DNA from 2 places in the Streptomyces sp. NPDC057900 genome. Region 1 is predicted to be linked to the other one. Evidence: riboswitches for the same ligand, from Rfam matches in the RefSeq annotation. Region 1 holds a riboswitch; the other holds the start of a gene.

The links. A riboswitch is a leader RNA that binds a small molecule or an ion and turns the genes downstream of it on or off. The one in region 1 is predicted to bind glycine.
Region 2: another riboswitch for glycine. It lies ahead of gcvP (aminomethyl-transferring glycine dehydrogenase); the one in region 1 lies ahead of gcvT (glycine cleavage system aminomethyltransferase GcvT).

The regions. Positions count from the first base shown of each region.
Region 1 is NZ_JBHVOI010000002.1:1,463,781-1,474,246, forward strand. Features, by position in the region: gene gcvH (glycine cleavage system protein GcvH) at 1-266, opposite strand, end outside; gene gcvT (glycine cleavage system aminomethyltransferase GcvT) at 359-1,474, opposite strand; glycine riboswitch at 1,616-1,708, opposite strand; gene ACFVQ0_RS13890 (AAA family ATPase) at 1,865-2,545, shown strand; gene ACFVQ0_RS13895 (enhanced serine sensitivity protein SseB) at 2,584-3,354, shown strand; gene ACFVQ0_RS13900 (enhanced serine sensitivity protein SseB C-terminal domain-containing protein) at 3,520-4,326, shown strand; gene ACFVQ0_RS13905 (ABC transporter permease) at 4,760-5,758, shown strand; gene ACFVQ0_RS13910 (ABC transporter substrate-binding protein) at 5,878-7,593, shown strand; gene ACFVQ0_RS13915 (ABC transporter permease) at 7,703-8,713, shown strand; gene ACFVQ0_RS13920 (ABC transporter ATP-binding protein) at 8,710-9,798, shown strand; gene ACFVQ0_RS13925 (dipeptide ABC transporter ATP-binding protein) at 9,855-10,466, shown strand, end outside.
Region 2 is NZ_JBHVOI010000006.1:2,338-12,803, forward strand. Features, by position in the region: gene ACFVQ0_RS22850 (sugar phosphate nucleotidyltransferase) at 1-1,070, shown strand, start outside; gene ACFVQ0_RS22855 (DUF881 domain-containing protein) at 1,142-2,065, shown strand; gene ACFVQ0_RS22860 (small basic family protein) at 2,062-2,394, shown strand; gene ACFVQ0_RS22865 (DUF881 domain-containing protein) at 2,400-3,191, shown strand; gene ACFVQ0_RS22870 (FHA domain-containing protein) at 3,253-4,161, shown strand; gene ACFVQ0_RS22875 (MerR family transcriptional regulator) at 4,201-4,944, shown strand; gene ACFVQ0_RS22880 (bifunctional nuclease family protein) at 4,998-5,471, shown strand; gene ACFVQ0_RS22885 (MerR family transcriptional regulator) at 5,639-6,256, shown strand; gene ACFVQ0_RS22890 (DNA polymerase IV) at 6,349-7,836, shown strand; gene ACFVQ0_RS22895 (PRC-barrel domain-containing protein) at 7,761-8,129, opposite strand; glycine riboswitch at 8,243-8,339, shown strand; gene gcvP (aminomethyl-transferring glycine dehydrogenase) at 8,533-10,466, shown strand, end outside.

The DNA.
Region 1 (10,466 bases):
GAGGGGTCGTCCACGACGTCCTGGTTCGCGGCGGTTACCTCGCCGGTCACCGGCGAGTACAGGTCGCTGACCGACTTGGTCGACTCCAGCTCGCCGCAGGTCTCGCCCGCGGTCACCGTGTCACCGACCTCGGGGAGCTGGGCGAAGACGACGTCACCGAGCGCGTTGGCCGCGTGCTCCGTGATGCCGACCGTGGCCGAGCCGTCCTCGACGGCCGACAGCCACTCGTGCTCCTTGCTGTACCGCAGCTGCTGGGGGTTGCTCATGACCTGAATTCTCCTGTACGCGGGGGAGTGCTGATGAACGATGGTCTTACGGTGTGAGACACGACCGCGTCACTTCTCGACGCGGGCGGCCGTTACTTCCGGCGCTTGTAGAACGGCAGCGCCACGACCTCGTACGGCTCGTGGCTGCCCCGGATGTCCACCGCGACGCCCTCGGTGCCGGGCGTGGCGTGCGCGGCGTCGACGTACGCCATGGCGATCGGCTTGCCGAGGGTGGGCGAGGGGGCACCGGAGGTCACCTCGCCGATGACCTGGCCGCCGGCGACGACCGGGAACCCGGCGCGCGGCACCCGGCGGCCCTCTGCGACCAGGCCGACGAGCTTGCGGGGCGGGGCGGTCTCGGCGCGCTCCGCGGCGGACTCCAGGGCCTTGCGGCCGACGAAGTCGCCCTCCTTCTCGAACTTCACGACCCGGCCGAGACCGGCGTCGAACGGGGTGAGGGAGGTGGTCAGCTCGTGCCCGTACAGCGGCATGCCCGCCTCCAGGCGCAGCGTGTCGCGGCAGGACAGCCCGCACGGGATCAGGCCACGCGAGGCGCCGGCCTCGGTGAGGGCCTTCCACAGCTGCTCGGCGTGGGCGGGCGCGACGAACAGCTCGAAGCCGTCCTCGCCGGTGTAGCCGGTACGGGCGATCAGCGCGGGCACCCCGGCGACCGTGCCGGGCAGTCCGGCGTAGTACTTCAGCCCGTCCAGGTCCGCGTCGGTGACGGCGGCCAGGATGGCGGGGGACTCCGGGCCCTGGACGGCCAGCAGCGCGTACGCGTCGCGGTCGTCGCGCACCTCGGCGTCGAAGCCCCCGGCGCGGGCGGTCAGCGCGTCCAGCACGATCTGCGCGTTGCCCGCGTTGGCGACCACCATGTACTCGGTCTCGCCCAGCCGGTACACGATCAGGTCGTCCAGGATGCCGCCGTCCTCGGCGCAGATCATCGTGTAGCGGGCCCGGCCCACGGAGACGGTGCCGATGTTGCCGACCAGCGCGAAGTTCAGCAGGTCCACGGCCTGGGGGCCGGTGACGGTGATCTCGCCCATGTGGGAGAGGTCGAAGAGGCCGGCCTTCGTGCGCACGGCGATGTGCTCGTCGCGCTCACTGGCGTACCGCAGCGGCATGTCCCAGCCCGCGAAGTCGGTCATGGTGGCGCCCAGCGAACGGTGCAGGGCATCGAGGGCGGTAAGGCGGGGGGCGGTGCTCATGGATGTGGCTCCCAGGGCATGACGACGAGGACGATCCCTCCCCATCTGTCATCGGAACCTGAGAGGTTCGCCGAGAGGCCCCGGAGGGGTTCGGCTTGCACCTTGGGTGGAGCCGCGGGGCGACTCGCTTTTCAGATCTGCCTCATCCACGCGGTACGGGGCCTGAGAGATTCAAGGGAGGATCTTGCTCCTTCGGCGCCCGGCCGGTGGCCGGAACTCTCCCGCGCGGATTCAAGCGGCCTTTATGCAGTTGGCCGGGTCATCATCGCACGCATCTCCGGTCGGTGGGGCGCCGGTACCCCACCGGATCCGGCGGGTCGCGCGCTTGTGCCGCATTACCTTTTCTTTACACTTCTTGGCAGGTGTGGGTCGGCCGACAGGGGGATGGCGATGACGTTGCAGCGGTACGCGGCGACCGCGGGGGCCGAGCACGGCGCACTGCCCGCACAGCCGGGCGCGCCGGCCCGGGAGGCACGGGGCCCGCGCGGACCCGTCGTCCGGGACCTGCGCGACCGGGCCGGGCGCAGCCCGCGCGGCCTGCACTTCGTGGCCGGCGATGTGGTGGTGGTCTCCGGGCTGCCGGGCAGCGGCAAATCGACCCTGATCGCACGGGCCGTCTCCGCCCGCGTCATCGACTCCCAGGACACCAGGGACCGCTGGGCCGCCCTGCTGCCGCGCTTAGTCCCGTACGCCCTCTACCGCCCGCTCGTCCGCGTCGCCCACTACTGGGGGCTGTGGCGGGTGCTGCGCTCCGGCGTCTCCGTCGTCGTCCACGACTGCGGCACCCAGTCCTGGGTGCGCGGCTGGCTGGCCCGCGACGCCCGGCGGCGCGGCCGCGTCCTGCACCTCGTCCTGCTCGACGTCAGCCCGCGGACGGCGCGGGCCGGGCAGATCGAGCGGGGGCGCGGCGTCTCCGGATACGCGTTCGCCCGGCACCGCAGGGCACTGCGGAGGCTGCTGCGGGACACCGAGTCGGGACTGCTGCCGCTCGGCTGCGTCTCCGCGGTCCTGCTGGACCGCGAGGCGGCGGCGCTGCTGACCCGGATCACCTTCGCGGACGCGCGGGGCTAACCTCTTGCTGCACGACACGGGGGCGAGAGAGGTAAGCAGTGAACACTCCGGCGCAGGACCCCATCCACCCGCAGGGCGGATGGCCGGCCAATGAGCTAGAAGAAGTACTGGGCGCCTCGCTCGGCAGCCCGGAAGCGGGCGGCCGGCTCGTGGAGGTGCTCGGCCGCAGCCATCTCTGGGTGCCCCTGCCCAACGGCGGCGGGCCGGACTCCACCGACCTGGACCTGCCCACGCTGGAGCTCGACGGCGGGGTGTACGTCCCCGTGTTCAGCTCCGAGCAGCAGTTCCTCAGCTGTGTCGGCACCCATATGTCCTTCACCGTGGCGCCCGCCGTCGAGTTCGCCCGCGGACTGCCCCCGCAGCTCGGCCTGGCGGTGAACCCGGGCGGCGCCGTCGGCATGCCGCTGCCGCCGCCCGCCGTGGCCGAACTCTGCCGGGCCGGACGCAGCGTGCTCGACGGGCCGGCCAGCGGCGGCCGGGTCCGGCTCTACGAGCCGGACTGGAAGGAGGACCCCGTCGACTTCCTCGCCGCCGCCGCCGACGAGTTCGCCCGGAGCGGTGTCGTGCTCAGCGCCCGCAGGACCCTGGCCAGCATCGAGGGGGGCGACCCCGTCCTCTTCGTCGGCGTCGAGTTCTCGACCTGGGACGGCGCGGGGCGCAACGCCCCCATGGACGCGCTGGGCCGGGCGCTCGGCCGCGTCGAGCCGCCGTGGCCGGTCAACCTGGTCCTGCTCGACGTGGCGCAGGACCCGGTCGCCGACTGGATGCGTGCGCGGATCCGGCCGTTCTTCCAGCGCCCCGCCGAGTAGCGCGGCCCGGCCGCCCCCGGGTGACGGCGGCGGGCCATGGCGTCAAGTCGGTGTCATGACCGGCGCCTAAGCTGGTTTGATGGCTGGTGCCTCGGCACCGCGCCGCACCCGTGTGCCCCGGGAGCGGCAGGCCGACACAGTGGATCGAAGAGGGGCGGGACCAGGGTGAGTGCGTCAGGCACTGCGGCGGGCGGGCAGATCGAGCACATGCTGCGCCAAGTGACGCCCGGTCGCTACGACGCGTACGAGGCTCTGCTCCAGGCCCTGGCGGCCGACCGGATCTGGATGCTGCTCTGGCACGGCAGGGCCGGTTCGCCCGACGCACAGTACGGCAACATGGAGGTCGAGGGCCTCGGTTACGCCCCCTGTGTCACCTCCGCCCAGGAGCTCGCCGCCAGCGGCTGGAACCGGGCCCACGAGGTGGTGGGCGGCCGCGACATCGCCCGTGCGCTGTTCCCGGAGCGCTGGGGCATCTGGCTGAACCCGCACGCCCCGGGCGGCGGCGTGGGCATCCCGTGGCTCGACCTCCGCCGGATCGCCACCGGCCTCGACCGGATGCCCGCCGGTCCGCTGCGGATCAGCGACCCCGCCCTTGAGACCCCGCAGTTCTACGCCCAGCTGACGCAGAACGCCCACCACACCCCGGCGGTCCGCTCGCTGCGCCGCGCCTGGGTGCAGCCCGCGCTCGGCGTGCCGTACCTCGCCATCGGCCTCGACCTGTACGACACGAGCCAGCCGTCCGTCGACGCGGTGCGCGCGATGATGCGGCAGTCGATCGGCGCGGTCCCGGAGGGACTGCCGGTCTCCACCGTCGCGATGTCCGACGAGTACGACCCCGTCGCGATGTGGCTGCGGGGCAACTCCCGTCCGTTCTACGACCGCGAGTCGCACGCCCCGGCCGGCCGCAGTGGCGTCGTCGCTCCCGGTTACGGCTACCCGCAGGCACCCGGGCCGGCTCCGCACACCTACTAGCGCGCCCATCGGAGCGGACAAAGGTCCCTCCGACGGACAAGGTGCCCCTCCGGGTCACCCAAATAGCCACTCAATAACGCCTGTTGGGCGTCATGTCCGTTCTGGTGGATTAGCGGGCGAGTGGTCCGCTCACTCGATCCACCTGTCCGGATAACGGAAGCTCACTGACCGCATCACGTTTGAGCAAACATTCCCCGTCAGGTCTGGCGGGTGATCGCAACTGCGTTGAAGACTCCCGGCTAGTGGGGATCGTCGGCCCTTTGTACGAGGTTGCCCCGGCGGACATTCCGCAGACGCATTTCCGCACAGAGTTCCGCACCGTTTTCGCACCGAGACGCCAGAAGCCGCGTGAACACGCGCGGCCGACAAGCGCCAGGCCGTTACCGCGGCGAGCAAGGGCCGGCCACCGCCGGCGGGAGGGGTCAAAGGCACTGTGACCGCACCGATCGAGACCACCGGATCGGCTGCCGAGGCTCAGCCGGAGGCAGTACTCACGGGAGTCAAGCAGAGCCAGATCGAGGGCCGTTCGCTCGGACAGATCGCCTGGTCGCGCTTCAAGCGCGACAAGGTGGCCGTCGCGGGCGGCATCGTTGTCATCCTGCTGGTCCTGCTCGCTGTCCTCTCCAAGCCGATCCAGGCCGTCTTCGGTCTGGACCCCAACGAGTTCCACCAGGACCTCATCGACCCCGCGCTGCTGGCGCCCAAGGGCGACTGGGGCGGCATCAGCTGGAGCCATCCGCTCGGCGTCGAACCGCAGTACGGGCGCGACATCCTGTCCCGGATCATCGAGGGCTCCTGGGTCTCCCTCGTCGTCGCCGTCGGCGCCACCCTGCTCTCCGTGGTGATCGGCGTCTTCTTCGGCGTGGTCTCCGGGTTCTACGGCGGCTGGGTCGACACGGTCATCAGCCGCATGATGGACACCTTCCTGGCCTTCCCGCTGCTGCTGTTCGCGATCTCCATCTCGGCGGCGCTGCAGGACGGCGCGTTCGGTCTTGAGGGGCTGCCGCTGCGGCTCGCGGTACTGATCTTCGTGATCGGCTTCTTCAGCTGGCCGTACATGGGCCGTATCGTCCGGGCCCAGACGATGAGCCTGCGCAACCGCGAATTCGTCGAGGCGGCCCGCTCGTTGGGGGCCCGCGGCCCCTTCATCCTCTTCCGGGAGCTGCTGCCGAACCTGGTGGCTCCCATCCTGGTCTACTCCACGCTGCTGATCCCCTCGAACATCCTCTTCGAGGCGGGTCTCAGCTACCTCGGGGTCGGTATCGCCCCGCCGCAGGCCTCCTGGGGCGGGATGCTCACCAACGCGATCGACTTCTACCGGAACGACCCGATGTACATGATCGTGCCGGGCGTGGCCATCTTCGTCACGGTCCTGGCGTTCAACCTGCTGGGAGACGGGCTGCGTGATGCCCTCGACCCCCGTAGCAAGTAGGGCCCAACGGCGCTCGTCACAACGACGTGCGACATGCCATGGCAACCATCGATTGAGGGGAATTTCCTCAGGTGAAGACCAGTAAAACGACAGCGGTGGTTGCCACGGCTGTGGTCCTGATGCTGGGCGCGTCCGCGTGCAGCGGCTCCGACGACGACAACAACGGCGGCGGGAGCAGCAAGGGCTCCGGCGCCACCGACGCCGCGCTGACGTCGGTCGTCAACAAGTCGGACAAGAAGGGCGGGACCGTCAAGATCGAGCTCTCCGACGAGCCCGACTCCCTTGACCCCGGCAACACCTACTACGGCTGGGTGCAGAACCTCTCCCGCCTGTACGGCCGCACCCTGACGTCGTTCAAGCCGGCCGCCGGCAAGGACGGCCTGGAGGTCGTCCCGGACCTCGCGGAGGGCCTCGGCAAGGCGAGCGCCGACGCCAAGACCTGGACGTACACGCTGAAGAAGGGTCTCAAGTTCGAGGACGGGACCCCGATCACCTCGAAGGACGTCAAGTACGCCGTCGAGCGCTCCAACTTCGCGCCGGAGGCCCTGTCCAACGGCCCGACGTACTTCAAGGCCCACCTGCTCGGTGGTGACAAGTACAAGGGTCCGTACAAGGACAAGAGCGCGGGCGGCATCTCCTCCATCGAGACGCCGGACGACAGCACGATCGTCTTCAAGCTGAAGGACGCCTTCGCGGACTTCGACTACCTGGCGACCTTCTCGCAGACGGCCCCCGTGCCGGCCTCGAAGGACAAGGGTGCCGACTATGTGAAGCACATCGTGTCCTCCGGCCCGTACAAGTTCGAGTCGTACGACGAGGGCCGCGGCGCGACCCTCGTGCGCAACTCCAACTGGGACCCGAAGACCGACCCGAACCGCCCGGCCCTGCCGGACAAGGTGACGATCCGCTTCAAGGTGAAGCAGGAGACGGTCGACAACAACCTGATCTCCGACAACATCACCATCGACGGCGGCGGCACCGGTGTCGCCCCGGCCACCCAGCCGGACGTGCTCACCAAGCCCGACCTGAAGAAGCAGACGGACAACTCGTACGCGGGCGCCACCTCGTACATCGGTCTGAACGTCAACGTGGCCCCGTTCGACAACATCCACTGCCGCAAGGCCGTCCAGTGGGGCCTCGACAAGGCGTCGGTCCAGGCCGCCCAGGGTGGCGACCCCAAGGGTGACGTCGCGACGACCCTGCTGCCGCCGACCGTCAACGGCTACAGCAAGTTCGACCTGTACGAGTCCGCCGGCCACAAGGGCGACGAGGCCAAGGCCAAGGACGAGCTGAAGCAGTGCGGCAAGCCGAAGGGCTTCGACACCAAGATCTCGGCCCGCTCCGACCGCCCCGCCGAGATGGCCATGGTCACCGCGGTGCAGGCCTCGCTCAAGAAGATCGGCATCAACGCCGAGATCAAGAGCTTCCCGGCCGGTAAGTACTTCACCAACTTCGCGGGCAACCCGAGCTACGTGCACGCGAACAAGCTCGGCATGATCATGAGCGCCTGGGGTGCCGACTGGCCGACCGGCTTCGGCTTCCTGGACCAGATCATCAACGGTTCGGCCATCAAGCCGTCCGGTGGCAACAACGTCCAGGAACTGAACGACCCGAAGATCAACAAGCTGCTCAACGAGGGCATCGCCAACACCGACACCGCCGCCCGTGAGAAGGCGTGGGGCGACGTCGACAAGGCCGTGGCCGAAGGCGCGACCGCCGTGCCGCTGATCTACCGCAAGAACCTGCTGCTCCGGCCGAAGTCCGCGACCAACGTCACGGTCACCCAGGCCTACCTCGGCATGTACGACTACGTGCTGATGGGTTCCGCCAAGTAGGTACGGCCCCGCTCTCCGGGCCCCCAGAATTGTCCTGAAAGGCAGGTGAAGGCACGGTGTCCGACCGCACGGGTCACCCCCGGCAGACAGATACCGGCGCCGGATAGCTGTGGCTGCGTACATCATCCGACGCGTCTTCGGCGCGGTACTGCTGCTGTTGATCGTCAGCGCAGTCACCTTCGCGATCTTCTTCCTCGTCCCCCGGCTCGCCGGGCAGACGATGGACCAACTGGCGGCCCAGTACGTGGGCAAGGACGCCAATCCGCAGTCCATCCTCGCGGTCAAACAGAACCTCGGCCTCGACCAGCCGCTGTACGAGCAGTTCTGGCACTTCATCAAGCAGATCTTCGTCGGCGCGGACTACACGTTCGGCCCCGAGGTCTCGCACTGCGGCGCCCCCTGCTTCGGCTTCTCCTTCAAGAACCACGTCGAGGTCTGGCCCGAGCTGACCTCGCGCATCCCGGTCACCTTCTCGCTGGCCATCGGTGCCGCGGTGATCTGGCTGATCAGCGGTGTGGCGATCGGTGTCGTCTCCGCGCTCAAGCGGGGCTCGCTCCTCGACCGCTTCTTCATGGCCGTCGCCCTCGCCGGTGTCTCGCTGCCGATCTTCTTCACCGGCATGCTCGCGCTGGGCGTCTTCACCGTGCAGTGGCCCGTCTGGGAGAACATCACCTACGTCCCGTTCACGGAGAATCCGCTGGAATGGGCCTGGAACCTGCTGATCCCGTGGTGCTCGCTGGCTTTCCTCTACTCCGCGCTCTACGCCCGCATCACCAGAGCCGGGATGCTGGAGACCATGGGTGAGGACTACATCCGTACGGCCCGCGCCAAGGGTCTGAAGGAGAACGTGATCATCGGAAAGCACGGTCTGCGGGCCGCGCTCACCCCGATCGTCACCATCTTCGGCATGGACTTCGGCCTGCTGGTCGGCGGCGCGGTCATCACCGAGCAGGTGTTCTCGTTCCAGGGCCTCGGCTTCTACGCCATTGACGGGGTCCGGGGCAACGACCTGCCCATCGTGATGGGCGTGACGCTCATCGCGGCCTTCTTCATCGTCGTCTGCAATCTGCTGGTGGACCTGGTGTACGCCGCCATCGACCCCAGGGTGAGGTACTCGTGACCGAGGTTTCCAAGTCACAGACAGCGGCGGCCGGCAAGCCCGCCGCCGCGCGGGCCGCCGACGAGGCCTTCCTCTCCGTACGGGACCTGCGCATCCACTTCAAGACGGACGACGGCCTGGTCAAGTCGGTCGACGGCGTCAGCTTCGACGTGAAGCCCGGACAGACCCTCGGCATCGTGGGAGAGTCCGGCTCGGGCAAGTCCGTCACCTCGCTCGGCGTGATGGGCCTGCACCGCACCGCCCCCAACGCCCGCATCTCCGGCGAGGTCTGGCTGGACGGCGAGGAGCTGATCGGCGCCTCCGACGACCGGGTGCGCGCGCTGCGCGGCCGCAAGATGGCCATGATCTTCCAGGACCCGCTCTCCGCGATGCACCCGTACTTCACGGTCGGCGGGCAGATCGTGGAGGCGTACCGGGTCCACAACAAGGTCAGCAAGAAGATCGCGCGCACCCGCGCCATCGAGATGCTCGACCGGGTCGGCATCCCCGAGCCGCACAAGCGGGTCGACTCCCACCCGCACGAGTTCTCCGGCGGTATGCGCCAGCGCGCCATGATCGCGATGGCCCTGGTCAACAACCCGGAACTGCTCATCGCGGACGAGCCGACCACCGCCCTGGACGTCACCGTCCAGGCGCAGATCCTGGACCTGATCCGGGATCTGCAGAAGGAGTTCGGCTCCGCCGTCATCATGATCACCCATGACCTCGGGGTGGTCGCGGAGATGGCCGACGAGCTGCTGGTGATGTACGGCGGCCGGTGCATCGAGCGCGGTTCGGCGGAGAAGGTCTTCTACCAGCCCCAGCACCCGTACACCTGGGGTCTGCTCACCTCGATGCCGCGCATCGACCGCGAGGAGACCGACCGGCTGATCCCCGTCAAGGGCCAGCCGCCGTCGCTGATCAACGTCCCGGACGGCTGCGCGTTCAACCCGCGCTGCCCGTACGCGGACGTCCCCAAGGACAACGTCACCCGCACGACGCGCCCCGAGCTGGAGCAGGTCGGTGACGGACACTTCGCCGCCTGCCACATGGCACCGGAGGAGCGGTCCCGGATCTGGACCGAACAGATTGCGCCGAAGCTGTGAGCGATCCGAGTGATGTGAGCGACGTGAGTGACGTGAGCGAGAAGAAGAATTCCCCGGTGCTGGAGAAGGACGTGACGATCCCCGAGCAGGCCACCGACTCGCGCGAGCCGTTGCTCAGGGTCGAGGGCCTGGTCAAGCACTTCCCGATCCGCAAGGGACTGTTCGGCCGCCAGGCCGCCGCGGTCAAGGCCGTCGACGGCATCGACTTCGAGGTGTACCCGGGGGAGACCCTGGGCGTCGTCGGCGAGTCCGGCTGCGGCAAGTCGACGATGGGCCGGCTCATCACCCGGCTGATCGAACCGACCGGCGGCAAGGTCGAGTTCGAGGGCCGCGACATCACGCACCTGTCCATGGGCAAGATGCGGCCGATGCGGCGCGACGTCCAGATGATCTTCCAGGACCCGTACTCCTCGCTGAACCCCCGGCACACGATCGGCACGATCGTCAGCGCGCCGTTCAAGCTCCAGGGCGTCGAGCCCGAGGGCGGTCTCAAGAAGCACGTGCAGGAGCTGCTGTCGCTGGTCGGGCTCAGCCCCGAGCACTACAACCGCTACCCGCACGAGTTCTCCGGCGGCCAGCGCCAGCGCATCGGCATCGCCCGCGCGCTCGCCCTGCGCCCGAAGCTCGTCGTCGCCGACGAACCGGTCTCCGCGCTGGACGTGTCGATC
Region 2 (10,466 bases), on a different contig from region 1:
CGCCGGGTGTCCCCGACTCCGTCGACATCATGTTCTTCGACGCCAGCGGTGCGGACCTCTCCCAGGCCCAGCAGCGGAAGCTGGACCGCGTCTACGCCCGGCAGGAGTACCGCCGAGCCTTCCCCGGCGAGATCGGCGACCTGCACTTCCCGTCCAGCGTCTTCGACTCGTACACCGGATCCCTGCTGCGGAACGTGGACACCGCCGGAATCGCCGACGCCGGGCTCAAGGTCGTCGTCGACGCCTCCAACGGCAGCGCGGGGCTTGTTCTGCCCAGCCTGCTCGGGCGGCTCGGTGTGGACGCGCTGACCATCAATCCGGGGCTGGACGAGTCGCGTCCCACCGAGTCCGCCGAGACCCGGAGGTCCGGGCTGGTGCGGCTCGGGGAGATCGTCTCCTCGGCCAGGGCAGCCTTCGGCGTCCGGTTCGACCCGGTCGGCGAACGGCTCTCCCTGGTCGACGAGCGCGGCCGGATCATCGAAGACGACCGGGCCCTGCTCGTCATGCTCGACCTCGTCGCCGCAGAGCGGCGCAGCGGACGGGTGGCGCTGCCGGTGACCACCACCCGGATCGCCGAGCAGGTGGCCGCGTACCACGGCACCCAGGTCGAGTGGACGACGACCTCGCCCGACGACCTGACCCGGGTCGGAGGCGAGGAAGGCACCATCTTCGGTGGAGACGGCCGGGGCGGCTTCATCGTTCCGGAATTCAGCAGCGTCTTCGACGGCTCGGCCGCTTTCGTGCGGCTCATCGGGCTGGTGGCGAGGACACAGCTCACGCTCAGCCAGATCGACGCACGTATCCCGCGTGCTCATGTGCTGCGCCGTGATCTGGCGACTCCGTGGGCCGTGAAGGGGCTGGTGATGCGCCGGGTCGTCGAGGCCGCGGGAGACCGTGACGTCGACACGACGGACGGTGTGCGGGTCGTCGAGGCGGACGGTCGCTGGGTGATGGTGCTGCCCGACCGGGCGGAAGCGGTTACCCATCTGTGGGCGGAGGGGCCGGACGACGCGTCTGCGCAGGCCCTGCTGGACGAGTGGTCGACGATCGTCGAGAGCTCGGGCGACTGAACCCCGGCGCCTCCCGTCACTCCGGTGGGGCCATTCGGCGGTAGCTGCTGCGACGTGCGACGATGTGCGGCATGTCGCAGCAGCCCCCCGATCGGAGTAAGGCCTCGCCGCCCGCGCGCCCCGACGCGTCCATGTCGCTGCTGACCAATGTGATGGACCACAGCCTGGACGACGGATACGCCGAGGCATCGGCCCGTCGCGAGGCCGACGGCCGGGCCGGCCTGCCCCGTACGCTCAAGGCGAAGCTGGGCTTCGCGGCGTGCCTGGTGCTGGCCGCGCTCGTTGTCACTCTGGGTGCCGCGCAGGCACGGGTCTCCGCGCCGGTCCTCGCCAAGGAACGCGAAGAGCTGATCGACCGGATCGACGCGGAGACCGACGCGGCCGACACCCTTGAGGACCAGGTCGAGAAGGTCCGTGACGATGTCGGCAGGCGCCAGCGCAAAGCTCTGGAAAAACACGGCGGCGACCAGGCGGAGCTGGTGGCGCTCCTCTCCGGTGCGACCGCCGTGTACGGCCCCGGCGTGAAACTGGTCGTCGATGACGCGAAGAACACCGACCAGGGCGGCGGCGGGCCGCGTGAGACCAGTGGTTTCTCCGACACCGGACGGGTCCGGGACCGGGATATGCAGCGGGTCGTCAACGGCTTGTGGCAGTCCGGCGCCGAAGCGATCGCCATCAACGGGCAGCGTCTGACCGCCCTGTCGGCGATCCGGGCCGCCGGCGACGCCATACTGGTCGACAACAAACCGCTCGTGCCGCCGTACTCGGTGCTCGCGGTGGGGGACGGGAAGAAGCTCGCTGCCGCCTTCCGTGACAGCGCCGACGGCCAGTATCTGCAGGCGCTGAAGGACACCTTCGACATCAGGACGAGCATCTCCGTCCAGGAGAAGGTGAACCTCCCGGCCGCCCCGAGCCTGATCGTACGGACAGCAGAGCCTTATAAGGCCGCAGACACCGGCAGTGGTGCGGCAGACACAGGGAAGGGCACATCGTGATCGCCGTACTGGGCCTCGTCGTGGGAGTCGTGGTCGGACTGTTGGTCCGGCCCGAAGTGCCGGCGGTGGTCGAGCCCTACCTCCCGATCGCCGTCGTGGCCGCTCTCGACGCCGTCTTCGGCGGCCTGCGGGCGATGCTCGACGGAATCTTCGTCGACAAGGTCTTCGTCGTCTCGTTCCTCTCGAACGTGGTCGTGGCCGCCCTGATCGTCTTCCTGGGCGACAAGCTGGGCGTCGGCGCCCAGCTCTCCACCGGTGTGGTGGTCGTCCTGGGTATCCGGATCTTCTCCAACGCCGCCGCCATCCGCCGGCACGTCTTCCGGGCCTGAGGCCGATGAGCAACGACGAGGAATTCACCGGCGACCGGGAACAGCCCGGCGAGCGGCCCGTGGACGCGCCCAAGGAGCTCACCGGACGCCAGCGGCTGATCGCCGGCATCTGGCCCCCGCGGGTCACCCGCGCCCAACTCATCGTCGCGGTACTGCTGTTCGTCCTGGGCCTCGGGCTTGCGATCCAGGTGCGGTCCAACAGCGACAACAGCGCTCTGCGTGGCGCGCGCCAGGAGGACCTGGTCCGTATCCTCGACGAGGTGGACGACCGTTCGCAGCGGCTTGAGGACGAGAAGCAGCGCCTGGAGGACCAGCGCACGGAGCTGGAGAACAGCTCCGACCAGGCGGAGGAGGCCCGCAAGCAGACCGTCGAGAAGGAACGTCAACTCGGCATCCTCGCGGGCACGGTGGCGGCGCACGGCCCGGGAATCACCCTCACCGTCAACGACCCGGGTGACGCGGTCGAGGCCGACAAGCTGCTCGACGCGCTCCAGGAGCTCCGGGCCGCCGGCGCCGAGGCCATCGAGGTCAACGGCGTGCGGGTGGTGGCCAATACGTACTTCTCCGGTGACGGCGGCGCCATCAAGGTCGACGGGCGGAAGATTTCGGCCCCGTACGTCTTCAAGGTCATCGGCAAGCCGCAGGATCTGGAGCCGGCGCTGAACATCCCGGGAGGCGTGGTGCAGACGCTGGAGAAGGAGCAGGCCACCGTGCATGTGTCGCAGGCCGAGGACATTGTCGTGAACGCCTTGCGACCGGCGGAGCGGCCTGACTACGCTCGGTCGTCGGCCCAGTGAAACCGGGACGCGTGGGCGTCTGGGGACACGGGCAGAAGGTTGCGGGGGGTCGCCGCATCGTATTGGTGGCGCGTGGTGGAAACTGTCGAGTAGATACGGACGTTGTGAAGATGTCCGGGTCGGCAGGTGTGTTCATTCAGGGTTCGTCCTGCCCCACGGGCGGGTCTGTTTCGGTCAAGGGGAATCGCCCGTGAAGTTGTTTGGAAAGTTGTTCGGCAAGAGCGCACGCGATGAGGCTGCCCGCCATCGCGCGCCGCGCAATGGTCAAGCCGACGAGCAGGGCTCCGAGCGCCCGCTCTTCCGCGATCAGGTGGGAGGCCCGGGGGGTGACAATTCGGGCGCGTCGTCTGTTGACCCCGCTGGTCCCGGCCGCATAGGTTTCGGAGAACCTTCAACCTCAGGTACGGGTGGAGGGTTCACCCCGAGGCAGGAGGGCGCGTCCATGCCGGTCTGTACGAGGTGCGGCCATCGCAATGCCGAAGCCAGCCGTTTCTGCTCCAACTGCGGCGCGCCGCTGAGGGGCGGGGTCCCCGAGCGGGCCTCGGAGACGACGTCGACCATCTCCATCTCGGGCCTTGAGGCCTACGAGGCGGAGGCCACCGGTCAGACGTCGGCGCCGTCGCTCTCGCCCGAGGCCCAGGCCGCTGTGGATGCCCTGCCGCTCGGTTCGGCGCTCCTGGTGGTGCGTCGCGGTCCGAATTCGGGCAGCCGCTTCCTGCTGGACGGTGAGCTGACCACGGCCGGCCGCCACCCGCAGAGCGATATCTTCCTCGACGACGTGACGGTCTCGCGCCGCCACGTGGAGTTCCGCCGGAGTCCCGACGGCAGCTTCACGGTCGGGGACGTGGGCAGCCTCAACGGCACGTACGTCAACCGTGAGCGCATCGATTCCGTCGCGCTGTCCAACGGCGACGAAGTGCAGATCGGCAAGTACCGGCTGGTCTTCTACGCGAGCCAGCGGGCCATCTGACCGCCCCTGACTCCGTCGGGGGGACCCCGAGGAAGGTCCATGCTGAGAACACCGACGGGCGGTGCCGGAAACGGCACCGCCACGGCAGACGACCGCCCGATGAGCATCGGCACGGTGCTCCTGCGGCTGCGGGACGAGTTCCCCGAAGTCACCATCTCCAAGATCCGGTTTCTGGAGGCGGAGGGGCTCGTCGAGCCGCAGCGGACACCTTCCGGCTATCGCAAGTTCCGCCACGACGACGTCGAGCGGCTCGCCCAGGTGCTGCGGATGCAGCGGGACCACTACCTTCCGCTCAAGGTCATCCGCGAGCACCTGGACGCCGTCGCCCGGGGCGAGCGCGCCCCCTTGCCGGCCCCGGACAGTGAGCGGGACTTCACCGACGGCAGCTGGACCGGCGGGACGGGCCGGGCCACCGCCGCCCGCATCGGCCGGGCCGAGCTGCTCGCTGCCGCGGAGGTCACAGAGAGCGACCTCGACGCGTGGGAGTCCTACGGCCTGGTCGTGCCGTCGGCCGACGGCGGATACGACGCGGAGGCGGTCACCGTCGCCAGGCTCGTGGCGGATCTGGGCCGATTCGGTCTGGAACCGCGGCATCTGCGTGCTATGCGGGCGGCCGCGGACCGGGAGGCCGGGCTGATCGAGCAAGTGGTCGCACCCCTGCGCCGGCACCGGAATCCGCAGACCAGAGCCCATGCGGAGGCCACCGCGAAGGAGCTGGCGGAGCTCTCCGTACGGCTGCATTCGGCCCTCGTGCAGACCGCGCTCCAGATCAGACTCCACTGATCCGCGTGGGCCCCGACTACCCAAACCTGCCGAGCACGTCCTAGGGTTGCTGTGTGAACGAGCTCGACGTTGTGGGTGTCCGGGTGGAAATGCCCTCCAACCAGCCGATCGTGCTCCTGCGTGAAGTGGGAGGCGACCGGTACCTCCCCATTTGGATCGGTCCTGGCGAGGCGACCGCGATCGCCTTCGCCCAGCAGGGCATGGCTCCGGCGAGGCCGCTGACCCATGACCTCTTCAAGGATGTGCTTGAGGCCGTGGGCCAGGAGCTCACCGAGGTCCGGATCACGGACCTCAGGGAAGGGGTCTTCTACGCGGAGCTGGTCTTCGCGAGCGGAGTCGAGGTGAGTGCGCGGCCGTCCGACGCCATAGCGCTCGCCCTGCGTACCGGAACGCCGATCTACGGCAGTGACGGGGTGCTCGACGACGCGGGAATCGCGATTCCCGACGAGCAGGAGGACGAGGTGGAGAAGTTCCGCGAATTCCTCGACCAGATCTCGCCGGAGGACTTCGGCACGAACAGCCAGTGACGTCCCGAAGGGGCGCCGTCAGCGCATCCGACAAGCCTTTCCCGGTCGAGAGTCACGGGAAACCACCCTCAGGGTGATTATCACTCGGCGTGCCGAGTGTGGCGATCGTTGACGCACCCCGGGTGACTGCCTACCTTCGAGTGGGCAGGTCAAGGACGGAGGTCGGCGTGGGAAGCAGCGGCGACGGTGCGGCAGTGGGTGGGCCGTATCCGCAGCAGGGGAGTTCAGCCGACCAGACCATCAGGCAGCCGGCTGTACCGGCTGCGGTGGCGGGGGGCGGCGTGGCATCGGCCAAGGACATCGGCTACCGGGGGCCGACGGCATGCGCGGCGGCGGGCATCACTTATCGACAGCTCGACTACTGGGCCCGCACCGGCCTGGTCGAGCCGAGCGTCCGTCCGGCCTACGGGTCGGGCACACAACGGCTCTACAGCTTCAGGGACGTCGTCCTGCTGAAGATCGTGAAGCGCTTCCTCGACACCGGGGTGGCCCTGCAGAACATCCGCACCACGGTCCAGCACCTGCGGGCCCGCGGGTTCCAGGACCTGGAGCGCATGACGCTGATGAGCGACGGCGCGACGGTCTACGAGTGCTCCTCGCCCGCCGAGGTCGTGGAGCTGCTCCAAGGGGGTCAGGGCGTCTTCGGTATCGCCGTGGGGGTGGTCTGGCGGGACGTCGACGCCGCGCTGTCACAACTGCACGGCGAGCGGGTGGACACCGGCGAGACGCTGATCGGGAACAACCCCGCCGATGAGCTCGCCCGACGTCGCAACAGGGCAGGCTGATCCAGTGAGATCCGGCCGGTTCCGGGGTGTCCGGGGCCGGCGGGCGGTCGCCGTCCGGCGATTGTCAGTGCCATGGGGCAGCATCGGTTGATGTGAGAGCCGCGCCGACCATCCTGCATCTGGACATGGATGCCTTCTACGCCTCCGCGGAGCAGGCGTCGAAGCCGAGCCTGCGCGGCAAACCGGTCGTGGTGGGCGGGCTGGGTCCGCGCGGGGTCGTCGCCACCGCCTCGTACGAGGCCCGGCGTTTCGGGGTCCACTCGGCCATGCCGATGGCGCAGGCCAGACGGCTGGCGCCGAACGCCGCGTATCTCGTCCCGCGCTTCGCGCTGTACCGGGCGGTCAGCGACCAGGTCATGGAGCTGCTAGGTAGGTTGTCGCCGCTGGTGGAGCCACTGAGCCTGGACGAGGCCTTCGTCGACCTGGAGGCGGGCGGCACCGCGGACGACACGGCGTCCGCGCTGGCCATCGGCGAGCAGCTGCGCGAGGCGATCGAGGCGGTCACCGGGCTCAGCGGGTCCGTCGGTCTGGCGGGCTCCAAGATGCTGGCCAAGATCGCCTCGGAGGAGGCGAAGCCGGACGGGATCATGCTGATAGAGCCGGGTACCGAGCGGGAGATGCTCGCGCCCATGCCGGTGCGCACGCTGCCCGGCGTCGGACCGGCCACCGCGGACCATCTGCGGCGCGCCGGGATGACCACGGTGGACGATCTGGCCGAGGCGGGCGAGGCGGAGCTCGTACGGCTGCTGGGCAAGGCGCACGGCAGCTCACTGCACCGGATGGCCTCCGGCCACGACGACCGGCCGGTCGTCGCCGAGCGCGACGCGAAATCGGTCTCGGTCGAGGACACCTTCGACACGGACCTGCACGACCGGGTCCGCGTCAGGAGCGAGGTCGAGCGGCTCGCCGACCGGTGCGTCCAGCGGCTGCGCGCGGCGGAGCGCTCGGGCCGGACCGTGGTGCTGAAGGTGCGGCGGTACGACTTCTCGACCCTGACCCGCTCAGAGACGCTGCGCGGGCCCACCGACGATCCCACGGTGGTCCGGGAGGCCGCGGCGCGGCTGCTGGAGTCGGTGGACACCACCGGGGGAGTGCGGCTGCTGGGAGTGGGCGTCACCGGGCTGGCCGACTACACCCAGGAGGACCTGTTCGCGCAGGCGGCCGACGAGCGCGCCGCGGCCGGGCTCGCCGCAGCCCTCGCCGCCGCCGGGCCGGCCGGTGGCGCGGAGGCCGTCGGGGACACCGGAGCGGTCGAGGCCGGTCCGCAGCCCGCGGAGCCGGAACCGGAGAGCGCCGAGCAGCTCGCCGCCCGGCGCTGGCCGGCCGGACACGACGTGCGGCACGACACCCACGGCCACGGCTGGGTGCAGGGCAGCGGGGTCGGCCGGGTCACCGTGCGCTTCGAGGAGCCGGAATCGGCGCCCGGCCGGGTGCGTACGTTCCGCGTCGACGATCCGGAACTCCGGCCGGCCGATCCGCTGCCGCTCGTGCGGGACCCGGCCGACTACTCGTCCTGGCCGGCCAGCCTGCCGAAGTCCCGGTCGGGGGCGGTCTCCTCCGGCGGGGAGTCCAGACCGTAGTGCCGGTAGAGCTGGAGTTCCTGTTCCGGCGAGAGGTGCCGGCCGACCCCGAAGTCGGGTGCGTCCCTGATCAGCGCGCGGTCGAAGGGGACGCGGAGGGTGTCCTCGACGAATTCACTGGGTTCCAGCGGAACGAAGGCGTCCCGGCTGAACAGCCCGGTGCGTACGGCCGCCCACTCCGGCACACCGGTCGCGTCGTCGAGGTAGACCTCGTCCACGGTTCCGATCTTGGTGCCCTCGCGGTCGAAGGCCTTGCGGCCGATCAGGCTGCGCGGATCGATGTCGGTCTGCACGGTCCCTCCCACGGGTCGCGGGTACTCCACAGGAACCACAGAAGTGCAGAACCGTGGGGTTGGCCACTCGAAAACTCTGCCGGGCACCCCGCTGGTAGGCTGGAGGCGGCTGCTTACCCCGTGCGGGAGAGTCCTCCGGAGCGAATCCGGAGGCGCCGAAGGAGCAAATCCTCCCCGGAATCTCTCAGGCCCCCGTACCGCACGGACGAGGTCACTCTGGAAAGCAGGGCGGGCTCCGCACGGCCGGGTGCCGAGTGGGTCCCTCCCTCACCGACGGTGAAAGCCGGTGCACGCAATGGGCACCGGTGAAGCTCTCAGGTTGAGATGACAGAGGGGGAGGCCGTTCGGGCACCCCGCGCCGCGGTGCCCCTCGCAGGTCGTGACAGACCAGGAGGCCTCCACCATGACCCCCAGCCGCACTTCGCTCTCCCAGCTCGAACAGGGGATCCCGTTCGAGCAGCGTCATATCGGTCCCGACGCCGCGGCGCAGGCGAAGATGCTCGCCCAGGTCGGTTACGGCTCGCTCGACGAGCTCACCGCCGCCGCGGTGCCCGATGTCATCCGGAGCGCAGAGGCGCTGCGGCTTCCGACGGCCCGCACCGAGGCCGAGGTGCTGGCCGAGCTGCGTGCGCTCGCCGACCGCAACCAGGTGCTGGCCCCGATGATCGGGCTCGGCTACTACGGCACGTTCACCCCGCCGGTGATCCTGCGCAACGTGATGGAGAACCCCGCCTGGTACACGGCCTACACGCCGTACCAGCCGGAGATCTCCCAGGGCCGTCTCGAAGCCCTCCTGAACTTCCAGACGATGGTCGCGGACCTGACCGGACTGCCCACCTCCGGTGCGTCGCTGCTCGACGAGGGCACCGCCGCCGCGGAGGCGATGGCGCTGGCGCGGCGCGTCGGCAAGGTGAAGAACGGCGTCTTCCTGGTCGACGCCGAAGCCCTCCCGCAGACCGTCGCCGTGATCCGGACCCGCGCGGAACCGACCGGTGTCGAGGTCGTCGTCGCCGACCTGACCGACGGCATCCCGGCGGAGATCGCCGAGCGCGGCGTCTTCGGCGTACTGCTGCAGTACCCGGGCGCCTCCGGAGCCGTGCGCGATCTGCGGCCCGTCATCGAGCAGTCCCACGAGCTGGGCGCGATCGTCACCGTCGCCGCCGACCTGCTGGCGCTCACCCTGCTCACCTCGCCCGGGGAGCTGGGCGCGGACATCGCGGTGGGCACCACGCAGCGCTTCGGCGTGCCGATGGGCTTCGGCGGACCGCACGCCGGCTTCATGGCCGTCCGCGAGAAGTTCGCCCGCAGCCTGCCGGGCCGTCTCGTCGGCGTCTCCGTGGACGCGGACGGCAACAAGGCCTACCGGCTGGCCCTCCAGACCCGCGAGCAGCACATCCGCCGCGAGAAGGCCACCAGCAACATCTGCACCGCCCAGGTGCTCCTCGCCGTGATGGCCGGCATGTACGCCGTCTACCACGGCCCCGACGGGCTGCGGACGATCGCGCGGCGCACCCACCGTTACGCCGCGATCCTCGCCCAGGGCCTGCGGGCCGGCGGCGTGGACGTCGTCACCGCCGCACACTTCGACACGCTCACCGTCCGGGTGCCCGGCCGGGCCGCCGAGGTCGTGGCCGACGCCCGCGAGCGCGGTGTGAACCTGCGCCTCGTCGACGGCGACCTCGTCTCGCTCGCCTGTGACGAGACCACCACGCGTACCGAGATCGCGTCCGTCTGGGCGTCCTTCGGTGTCAGCGGTGACATCGAGGCGCTGGACGCCACGACCGCCGACGCGCTGCCCGAGCGGCTGCTGCGCTCCGACGACGTGCTGACCCACCCGGTCTTCCACCAGCACCGTTCCGAGACCGCGATGCTGCGCTACCTGCGCAAGCTCGCCGACCGCGACTACGCGCTGGACCGCGGCATGATCCCGCTCGGCTCCTGCACCATGAAGCTGAACGCGACCGCCGAGATGGAGTCGATCACCTGGCCCGAGTTCGGTGCGCTGCACCCCTTCGCGCCGGCCGGGCAGGCCCAGGGCTTCCTGACGCTCATCCGTGAGCTGGAGGAGCGTCTCGCCGAGGTCACCGGCTACGACGCGGTGTCCATCCAGCCGAACGCCGGCTCACAGGGCGAGTTCGCCGGGCTGCTGGCTGTCCGGGCGTACCACCGTGCCAACGGTGACGAGGGGCGGACCGTCTGCCTGATCCCGTCCTCCGCGCACGGCACCAACGCGGCCAGTGCGGTGATGGCCGGTATGCGGGTCGTCGTGGTGAAGACCGCCGACGACGGTGAGGTCGACATCCAGGACCTCCGCGCCAAGATCGAGCAGCACCGCGA